DNA from 2 places in the Streptosporangium sp. NPDC002607 genome. Region 2 is predicted to be linked to the other one. Evidence: predicted binding sites of a transcription regulator. Region 2 holds the regulator's gene; the other holds the start of a gene.
The links. The regulator HrcA, encoded in region 2, represses chaperone genes, less so after heat shock. The targets are predictions, from matches to a motif close to TTGGCACTCTCNNNNNGAGAGTGCCAA.
Positions count from the first base shown of each region.

Region 1: a site for HrcA is predicted at 1,736-1,762, ahead of groES (co-chaperone GroES). Genes of this name have one in related genera too.

Region 1 covers NZ_JBSFWD010000026.1:119,954-124,369, forward strand. The annotation lists gene ACWD3H_RS27385 (hypothetical protein) at 1-250, opposite strand, end outside; gene ACWD3H_RS27390 (class I SAM-dependent methyltransferase) at 443-1,609, opposite strand; gene groES (co-chaperone GroES) at 1,852-2,163, shown strand; gene groL (chaperonin GroEL) at 2,254-3,876, shown strand; gene ACWD3H_RS27405 (sigma-70 family RNA polymerase sigma factor) at 4,150-4,416, shown strand, end outside.
Region 2 covers NZ_JBSFWD010000002.1:37,167-41,582, forward strand. The annotation lists gene ACWD3H_RS02665 (hypothetical protein) at 1-25, shown strand, start outside; gene ACWD3H_RS02670 (16S rRNA (uracil(1498)-N(3))-methyltransferase) at 186-917, opposite strand; gene dnaJ (molecular chaperone DnaJ) at 951-2,090, opposite strand; gene hrcA (heat-inducible transcriptional repressor HrcA) at 2,105-3,118, opposite strand; gene ACWD3H_RS02685 (hypothetical protein) at 3,302-4,042, shown strand; gene ACWD3H_RS02690 (DUF3097 domain-containing protein) at 4,101-4,416, shown strand, end outside.

The DNA.
Region 1 (4,416 bases), on a different contig from region 2:
CGGCGATGTCGTCCAGGCGCCCGTTGACGGACTCGAGCGTGCCGTTCAGCCCGCCGATCTCGCGCTCCCTGACCTCGCGCAGCAGCCACTCCATGCCCTCCAGGCGCTGCCGGATCTCGTCGAGCACGGCACCCTGGGTCCGCTGCTCGTAGACGTGGTCCTGGGCCGCCCGGGCGAGGAGCTCGCGCATCCGGTCGGAGATGGCGGTCTGGCTGCCCGCCTGGAGCAGGGCGTGGTCAGAGTGATCCACCGAGAGCTCCTTCGCTCGCCGACGCTCAGCCGCGCGGTTGGATTGGGTCGGTTCTGCCGATGAACGGGATGAAATCGGAGGCGAGAGAGAACTCCCGCCCGGCAACCTTAGCCTCTGGATCAAGGTTTTCCAGGGGCGAGGTTAAAAGACAGGAATTGTCGGCTTGCTGGAATAATCGACCATTTTGGCTGGTCAGCTGGGGCTGCATATGAAAGCAAATGGCCTGTCACCTATTCGGGTGAGAATGACCGTCGCGGATTCACCTCCGGGCAGCCGGAGGTCTTTCCTGAGACGGTCGACATCCACCGCGGAGCCACGTTTCTTGATCGTCACATTGCCGGCCCCGCGCTCGCGGAGCGCCGCCCGCAGCCGCTTGAGCGAGAACGGCAGCGTCTCGTGGACCTCGTACCGCGACGCCCACGGCGTCGGCGCCGCGACGTCGCCGGTGATGTAGGCGATCTGCGGGTCGAGCAGGCGCCCGCCGACCGACGCGGCGATCTCGGCGACCAGGTGGGCGCGGATCGCCGCGCCGTCAGGCTCGTAGATGTAGCGGCCCGCCGGGCCGGTGCCGGGATCGCCGAGGGTGGGGTCGGGCGTCATCGTGACGCCCGACGGCAGGATCGTGGCCCTGCGTGCCGTCTCGCCCGCCAGCGTGCCGCACCAGATCACGGCCTCCTTGACGTCGCCCCGGTAGGAGACCCATTCGGCCTCCGCCCCGGCGGGGACGAACTCGTACGGGATCCCGGGGGCGACCTTCAGACAGGCGGCCCCGGCCCTGGCCACCATCTCCAGTACGGCGGGCCAGGCGGGCGAGTAGGCCATCGGGTCGAAGGTCCTGCCCCGCGCGGTACGGCGCGCGGGGTCGGCGAACAGGACGTCGAAGGCGGCCGGGTCCAGGGTGGAGGCGTCGGCGGCGCGGACCGAGACCCGGTCGCCGAAGCCCAGGGCGGCGGCGTTGGCCGCCGCGATCGCGGCGGTGAGCGGATCGGCGTCGACCGCCTCGACGACGCATCCGGCCCTGGCCAGGGCGAGGAGGTCTCCGCCGATACCGCAGCAGACGTCGGCGACCCGGGAACCCGCGGGGACGCGTCGCGCCCGGTGGTCGGCCACCTCGCGGCGGGTGGCCTGCTCCAGGCCGGGCCGGGTGAAGTACATGAGATCGGCGTCGGCGCCGAACTTCTCCCTCGCGCGCAGCCTGAGTTCGGCCTGGGTGAGCGCCGCCGAGGTCAGGTCCGCATCGTAGATCTTTCTTAACCTTGTCACCGCCGCCACCGGGTCGTCGCCGATGGCCTCGGCCGCCGCGCCCAGCGCCTCCTGGCCGCGCGGGGTCAGGAGTTCGCGGAATGCGTCGAGATTCACACCACCCGACGCTACCGCCTTCACCGTGGGGCTTCGCGAGGGGCTTCCACCTGGTTTGACGTTCGCCCGAAGCGCAGACGGGCGCTCCGTGTTGACTGTCAAGCCCTCCTTGCATACTGTTCCGTATTGGCACTCTCCCGGTGAGAGTGCCAAATACATGCGACGAGGCAGGTCTGACACCCGCGACGGCAGACCGCTGGTCGCCTCTTCTAGATCATTCAAATCTGAAGGGGAGGTCCGACGTGACGACCGCCACCAAGGTTCCCGTTAAGCCGCTTGGCGACCGCATTGTGGTCCAGCCGCTTGAGGCCGAGCAGACCACCGCTTCCGGTCTGGTCATCCCGGACACCGCCAAGGAGAAGCCGCAGGAGGGCAAGGTCCTCGCGGTGGGTCCGGGCAACTGGGACGACGAGGGCGAGAAGCGGATTCCGCTCGACGTCAAGGAGGGCGACGTGGTCCTCTACAGCAAGTACGGCGGCACCGAGGTGAAGTACAACGGCGAGGAGTACCTCGTGCTCTCCGCCCGTGACGTGCTCGCCATCATCGAGAAGTAGTTCTCGCTTCACAAAGATGACGTATCGAGCCCCGGGTCGCGAGAGCGCCCGGGGCTTTGATGCGCCGACGTACTTATAGAGAGGACTGTCATGCCGAAGATCCTGTCGTTCGAGGAGGACGCGCGCCGAGCTCTCGAGCGCGGCGTGAACGCTCTCGCGGACGCGGTCAAGGTGACGCTGGGCCCGCGTGGCCGCAATGTCGTCATCGACAAGAAGTTCGGTGCGCCGACCATCACCAACGACGGTGTCACCATCGCCCGCGAGGTCGAGCTTGAGGCGCCGTACGAGAACCTTGGCGCGCAGCTGGCCAAGGAAGTGGCGACCAAGACCAACGACGTCGCCGGTGACGGCACCACCACCGCGACCGTCCTGGCCCAGGCCATGGTCCGCGAAGGCCTGCGCAACGTGGCCGCCGGTGCCCAGCCGCTCTCCCTCAAGCGCGGCATCGACATCGCGGCCAAGACCGTCAGCGACAGGCTGATCGAGTCGGCCCGCCCGGTCGAGGACAAGAAGGAGATCGCGAATGTGGCGACGATCTCCGCGCAGGACGCCAAGATCGGCGAGCTGATCGCCGAGGCGTTCGACAAGGTGGGCAAGGACGGTGTCATCACCGTCGAAGAGTCCAACAGCATGGGCCTGGAGCTCGAGTTCACCGAGGGTCTCCAGTTCGACAAGGGCTACCTGTCGCCCTACATGGTGACCGACCAGGAGCGCATGGAGGCGGTCCTGGAGGACCCCTACATCCTGATCACCCAGAACAAGATCTCCTCTGTCGCCGACTTCCTGCCGCTGCTCGAGAAGATCGCGCAGACGAAGAAGGCCCTGCTGGTCATCGCCGAGGACGTCGAGGGCGAGGCCCTCGCGGTTCTCGTCACGAACAAGATCCGTGGCACCTTCACCTCCGTCGCCGTCAAGGCGCCGGGCTTCGGTGACCGCCGCAAGGCCATGCTGCAGGACATCGCCATCCTCACCGGTGGCCAGGTGGTCAGCGAGGAGATCGGCCTCAAGCTGGAGCACGTCGGCCTGGAGGTGCTGGGCACCGCCCGGCGCGTCGTCATCACCAAGGACTCCACCACCGTCGTCGACGGTGCCGGCGAGGCCTCGGCGATCGCCGACCGGGTCAAGGAGATCAAGCTCGCCATCGAGCAGTCCGACTCCGACTGGGACCGTGAGAAGCTCCAGGAGCGTCTCGCCAAGCTCTCCGGCGGCGTCTGCGTGCTGAAGGTCGGCGCGGCCACCGAGGTGGAGCTGAAGGAGAAGAAGCACCGCCTGGAGGACGCCATCTCGGCGACCCGCGCGGCGATCGAGGAGGGCATCGTCTCCGGCGGTGGCTCCGCGCTCGTGCACGTCTCCAAGGTCCTCGACGACCTGGGCCTGACCGGCGACGAGGCGACCGGTGTCGCCATCGTCCGCAAGGCGCTCGTCGAGCCGGCCCGCTGGATCGCGGAGAACGCCGGCCTCGAAGGCTACGTGGTGACCTTCAAGGTCGCCGACCTGCCCGTCGGCCACGGCCTCAACGCCGCCACCGGCGAGTACGGCGACCTGATCGCCCAGGGTGTCATCGACCCGGTCAAGGTCACCCGCTCGGCCGTCCAGAACGCGGCCTCCATCGCCGGCATGCTGCTGACGACCGAGGCGCTCGTGGTGGACAAGCCCGAGGAGGAGGCTCCGGCCGCCGCCGGTCAGGGCCACGGCCACGGCCACGGTCACTGATCTCACCGGTTCCGAACGGCTCGCGTCTCCCCGGAGGCGCGAGCCGTTCGCGTTTTGCGGTAAACCAAATGTGCCCGCACCGCGTCATGGCGCGTCACTCGTAAGGGCAAACGCGGTTCCTCCGAATAGTCGATGTATTTGGCAATCGAATGAAATATTTGCACATAGCGTAGTCGTCGTGGTCACTGTGTGATTACGCACCGTTATCGCCGCCTCAATGTGACCAATCCGTAGCCGTTTGCCATGACGACAGGCACTATCAGGGCGGGCATCATGCCTAACGTGACCGAGGGATGCGTCGCCGACGCCAAAAATGGGGTGAGGCTTGCGACGAGGTCCGAAGGGGGCGTCCATAGGGACGATCTCAAGGATCTGACGAGCCTCGCCGTTCAGGGGGATCGCACCGCGATCGAATCTCTGATCGCGCAACTGCGGCCGATGGTCGTCCGTTATTGCCGTGGTCGTCTGGGCCGGGTTTCCGGTCAGTATCACATCGCGGACGACGTGGCCCAGGAAGTATGTATCGCGGTGCTGTCCGCG
Region 2 (4,416 bases):
CGCGCCGACCCCGGTCAGCAGCTAGGCCCTGTCCGGCGGATCCCGGCGTGCCGAGGATCGGTCGGACGGCCTCTCCCGAGGCGGAGGAGTCCCACGGGGCGGAGGAGGGAGCCGCGGCGTGCCACGGTGCCCGACGCGGTAGGCGGAAGGCACCGGGCGCGGGGCTCAGAACCGCCGGCCGGGGATCACCAGCGGCCGCTGCGTGTCTGGAGCACCGCCGCCGCGACGACCCCGGCCGTCGAGGTACGCAGCACCGTCGGCCCGAGCAGCGCCGGCACCGCCTTGGCCTCGCGGAAGACGGCGATCTCCTCCTGCGACACCCCACCCTCCGGGCCGACCACCACGACGATGTCGCCGCCCGCGGGGAGCGGCAGGCCGGACAGCGGGGAGGCGGCCTCCTCGTGCAGCACGACGCCGAGCGCCGCCGCCGACAGCAGGGCGGCGACCCCGGCGGTGGAGGCGAGCTCGGTCACCTCGGGCAGGCGGAAGCGACGTGACTGCTTGCCCGCCTCACGCGCCGTGGAGCGCCAGCGGGCCAGCGCCTTGGCCGCGCGCTCGCCCTTCCACTGGGTGACACACCTGGCCGCGGCCCAGGGGACGATCACGTCCACCCCCGCCTCGGTCATCATCTCCACGGCCAGCTCGCCCCGGTCGCCCTTGGGCAGCCCCTGGACCACGACCAGACGCGGGGACGGCACGGGCACCTCGTGACGGCGCAGTACCTGGACCCGGAGCGAATCCTTGCCCGCCTCGATCACCACGCACTCGGCGACGGAGCCCGCCCCGTCCGTCAGGTCAAGCCGCTCCCCGGCCCGCAGCCGCCGTACGGCCGCCGCGTGGCGCCCTTCGGGGCCGCCGAAGACGAACTCCGGCCTGGCCAGGTCGGCGGGTTCGGCCAGGAAGACCGGAACGGTCATGAGCCGTCGGGGCGTGAGCGGGAGCGGTCCGGGTCAGCGGCCATTGAAGGCGTCCCGCAGCCGGGAGAAGAAACTCTGCTGCCCGGGGGCGAACTTGCCGGGCGGGCGCTCCTCGCCGCGGAGCTTGGCGAGCTCCCTCAGCAGCTCCTCCTGTGCCGTATCGAGACGGGAGGGGGTCTCCACGTTCACATGGATCAGCAGATCGCCGCGGCCGGTCTCGTTCAGGCGCTGCACACCGCGGCCGTAGAGCGGGATCGTCTGCCCCGACTGCGTACCGGGACGGATGTCCAGCTCCTCGGCTCCGTCGAGCGTCTCCATGGTCAGGATGGTGCCGAGCGCGGCCGCGGTCATCGGGATCTGCACCGTGCAGTGCAGGTCGTCGCCGCGCCGCTCGAAGATCTCGTGGGGGCGCTCGACGATCTCCAGGAACAGGTCGCCGGGCGGGCCGCCACCTGGGCCGATCTCACCCTCTCCGGCGAGCTGGATGTGGGTGCCGTCCTCCACCCCGGCCGGGATGCGGACCTTGATGGTCCGCCGGGTACGGACCCGGCCGTCGCCGGAGCACTCCTGGCAGGGGTGGCGGATGATCGACCCGAAGCCGCCGCACTGGGGACAGGGCCGTGAGGTCATGACCTGGCCGAGGAAGGAGCGGGTGACCTGGGAGACCTCGCCCCGGCCATGACACATGTCACAGGTGTCGGGGTGGGTGCCTGCGGCGGCGCCCGAACCCGTGCAGACCTCGCAGACCACCGCGGTGTCGACGACCAGCTCACGGGTCGTGCCGAAGCCCGACTCGCGCAGGTCGAGCTCGACCCGGATGGTGGCGTTGCGTCCGCGACGGGCACGCGAGCGGGGGCCGCGACCGCCGCCGCCACCGGCCGCACCGAAGAAGGCGTCCATGATGTCGCTGAACGGGAAACCGGCACCGAAGCCTCCGGCCCCCGCACCGCCCGAGGCGAACGGGTCGGCCCCCATGTCGTACATCTGCCGCTTGCTGGAGTCGGACAGGACCTCGTAGGCCTGGGTGATCTCCTTGAAGCGCTCCTGAGTCTCGGGGTCGGGGTTGACGTCAGGATGCAGTTCGCGCGCCAGACGTCGGTACGCCTTCTTGATCTCTTCCGCACTGGCGTCACGGCGCACCCCGAGGGTGCCGTAGTAGTCGCTCTTAGCCACTTTTCGTTGACCTCTTATGATGCAGCCAGGATCTGGCTGACGTAGCGTGCCACCGCGCGCACCGCGCCCATCGTGACCGGATAGTCCATCCGCGTTGGGCCCAGCACACCTAGCCGGGCCAGTTGCTTGTCCCCAGAACCGTATCCGGCGGCGACGATCGACGTGCCCTGGAGTCCGGTGTAGGGGTTCTCCGAGCCGATCCGCACGGTCAGCGCCGACAGGTCGGAGGTCTCACCGAGCAGTCGCATGAGCACGACCTGCTCTTCCAGCGCCTCCAGCACATCGCGGAGCCCGACCGTGAAGTCGGCTCCCGCGAGGTTGGCGGCCCCGGCAAAAACGATCTTTTCATCGTGCCTGTCCACCAGGGACTCCAGCAGCACGGACAGGATCGTGGCCGCGAGCGGCCGGTCCTCGGCGGGCAGCCGCTCCGGCAGGTCGGCGACCTTGTCGGGAACGCCGGTGAGCCCGCAGCCGTCGAGGGAGGTGTTGAGGACCGCTCGCAGATGGGCCACCCGCTGCTCGTCCACGACGTCGGGCAGCTCGACCACGCGCTGCTCCACCCGGCCGGTGTTGGTGATGAGCACGAACATCAGCCGGCGCTCGCTCAGCGGCACCAGCTCGACGTGCCGGACCGTCGAGTTGGTCAGCGTCGGGTACTGCACCACGGCGACCTGCCGGGTGAGCTGGGCAAGCAGCCGCACCGTCCGCATGACGACGTCGTCGATGTCCACCGCACCCGCGAGAAAGCTCTCGATGGCCTTGCGCTCCGCGCTCGACAGGGGTTTCACCTGCGAGAGCCGGTCAACGAAGAGCCGGTAGCCCTTGTCCGTGGGCACCCGGCCGGCGCTGGTGTGGGGCTGGGCGATGTAGCCCTGCTCCTCCAGCACCGCCATGTCGTTACGGATCGTCGCCGGGGACACCCCCAGACTGTGCCGATCCGCGAGAGCCTTGGAACCCACCGGCTCGTTGGTGGACACGTAGTCCTCGACGATGGCGCGAAGCACGGCGAGCTTCCGGTCGTCGACCAACGTGGTCACCTCCCTGCCTGCGTTCAGATGGGAAACACGAGGTCTGGCACTCTGTGTTCCCGAGTGCCAAGTGTACGGCCCCCGTGCGGAAGGCGCGATAAGCAAGAGGTGCGGATGATGACGCCAAGCCGTTGGCAAGTCAACTGCTATCGCGCTTCAACCAATTTCCACCACAATTCGTACATGTCCAATGATTTTGGTTCTTTTCCGGGTGATGCCTCCCGCAACCCCGGTTACGGCTCCCCCCAGCAGCCGTATGGTCAGCAGCCCCACCAGAACGGCCCCTCCTACGGTTACGCACCTCCCGGCTACGGCGCCCCGCAGAGCCCGCCCCCCACCGGGAAGATCAAGCCCGGTATCGGATGGATCGTCGGGGTATGGCTGCTCGCCCTGGTCAGCATCATCGTCGGCATCGGCGGCTTCGCCGGTGGCGTGCTGGGCGCGGTCACCAGCGCGGCGCCGACGAAGACGTTCGCCCCCGGCGAAAACACGACGGTCACGCTCGACCCGGCCGACAAGCCCGCCATTTATGTCTCCACCAGTGGACCCACCAATTTCGAGTGCACGCTGACCGGCGGCACCGGCACGCCCAGCCTGCAGAAGCCGCTCGTCCAGCAGACCGTGTCGGGCTCCGACGGCGTCGTCTGGGAGATGGGCCTGCAGATCGGCGTGGAGCAGGCAGGCGACTACCAGGTCACCTGTACCGCCGACCCCGTGGAGGGCACCACGTTCGGCGTGGGCCGGGAACTCGCCGCCGGATCACTGGTCGGCGGGGTGATCGCCCTGTTCGCGGTGCCCGGCATCGGGATCCTGCTGGCCATCATCGTGACGATCGTCGTATTGGTGAAGCGGGGCAACGCCCGCAAGCGCAGGGCCGCCGCGTCGGCGGGGCAGTGGGGAGCGCCGGGACCCTACGGCAGGTGACCGTGGCGTTTGCTAGCGTCCCACGTGATCCTTTGCGAGAGACGGTGGGCGGTCGGTGATGTACGAGCGTGACGTTCTGGCGGGAGACTGGCGGCGCCCCCGCAGAGGGGGGATTCCCCAGGTTCCCGCCGAACTCGATCTGGTCGTCGAGGACGCCGACGGCGGCTTCTGCGGCGCCGTGGTGGCCTGCGACAAGGAGGCCGTCACCCTGGAGGACCGCTTCGGCCGCCGGCGGGTCTTCCCACTGGAGCCCGCCGCGTTCCTCCTGGAGGGCAAGGCGGTGACGCTCGTGCGCCCGGCCGCCGCGCCACGTGGCCCCAGGCGGAGCGCGTCGGGCTCCATCGCGGTGGAGGGCCTGCGGGCCCAGGTGGCCA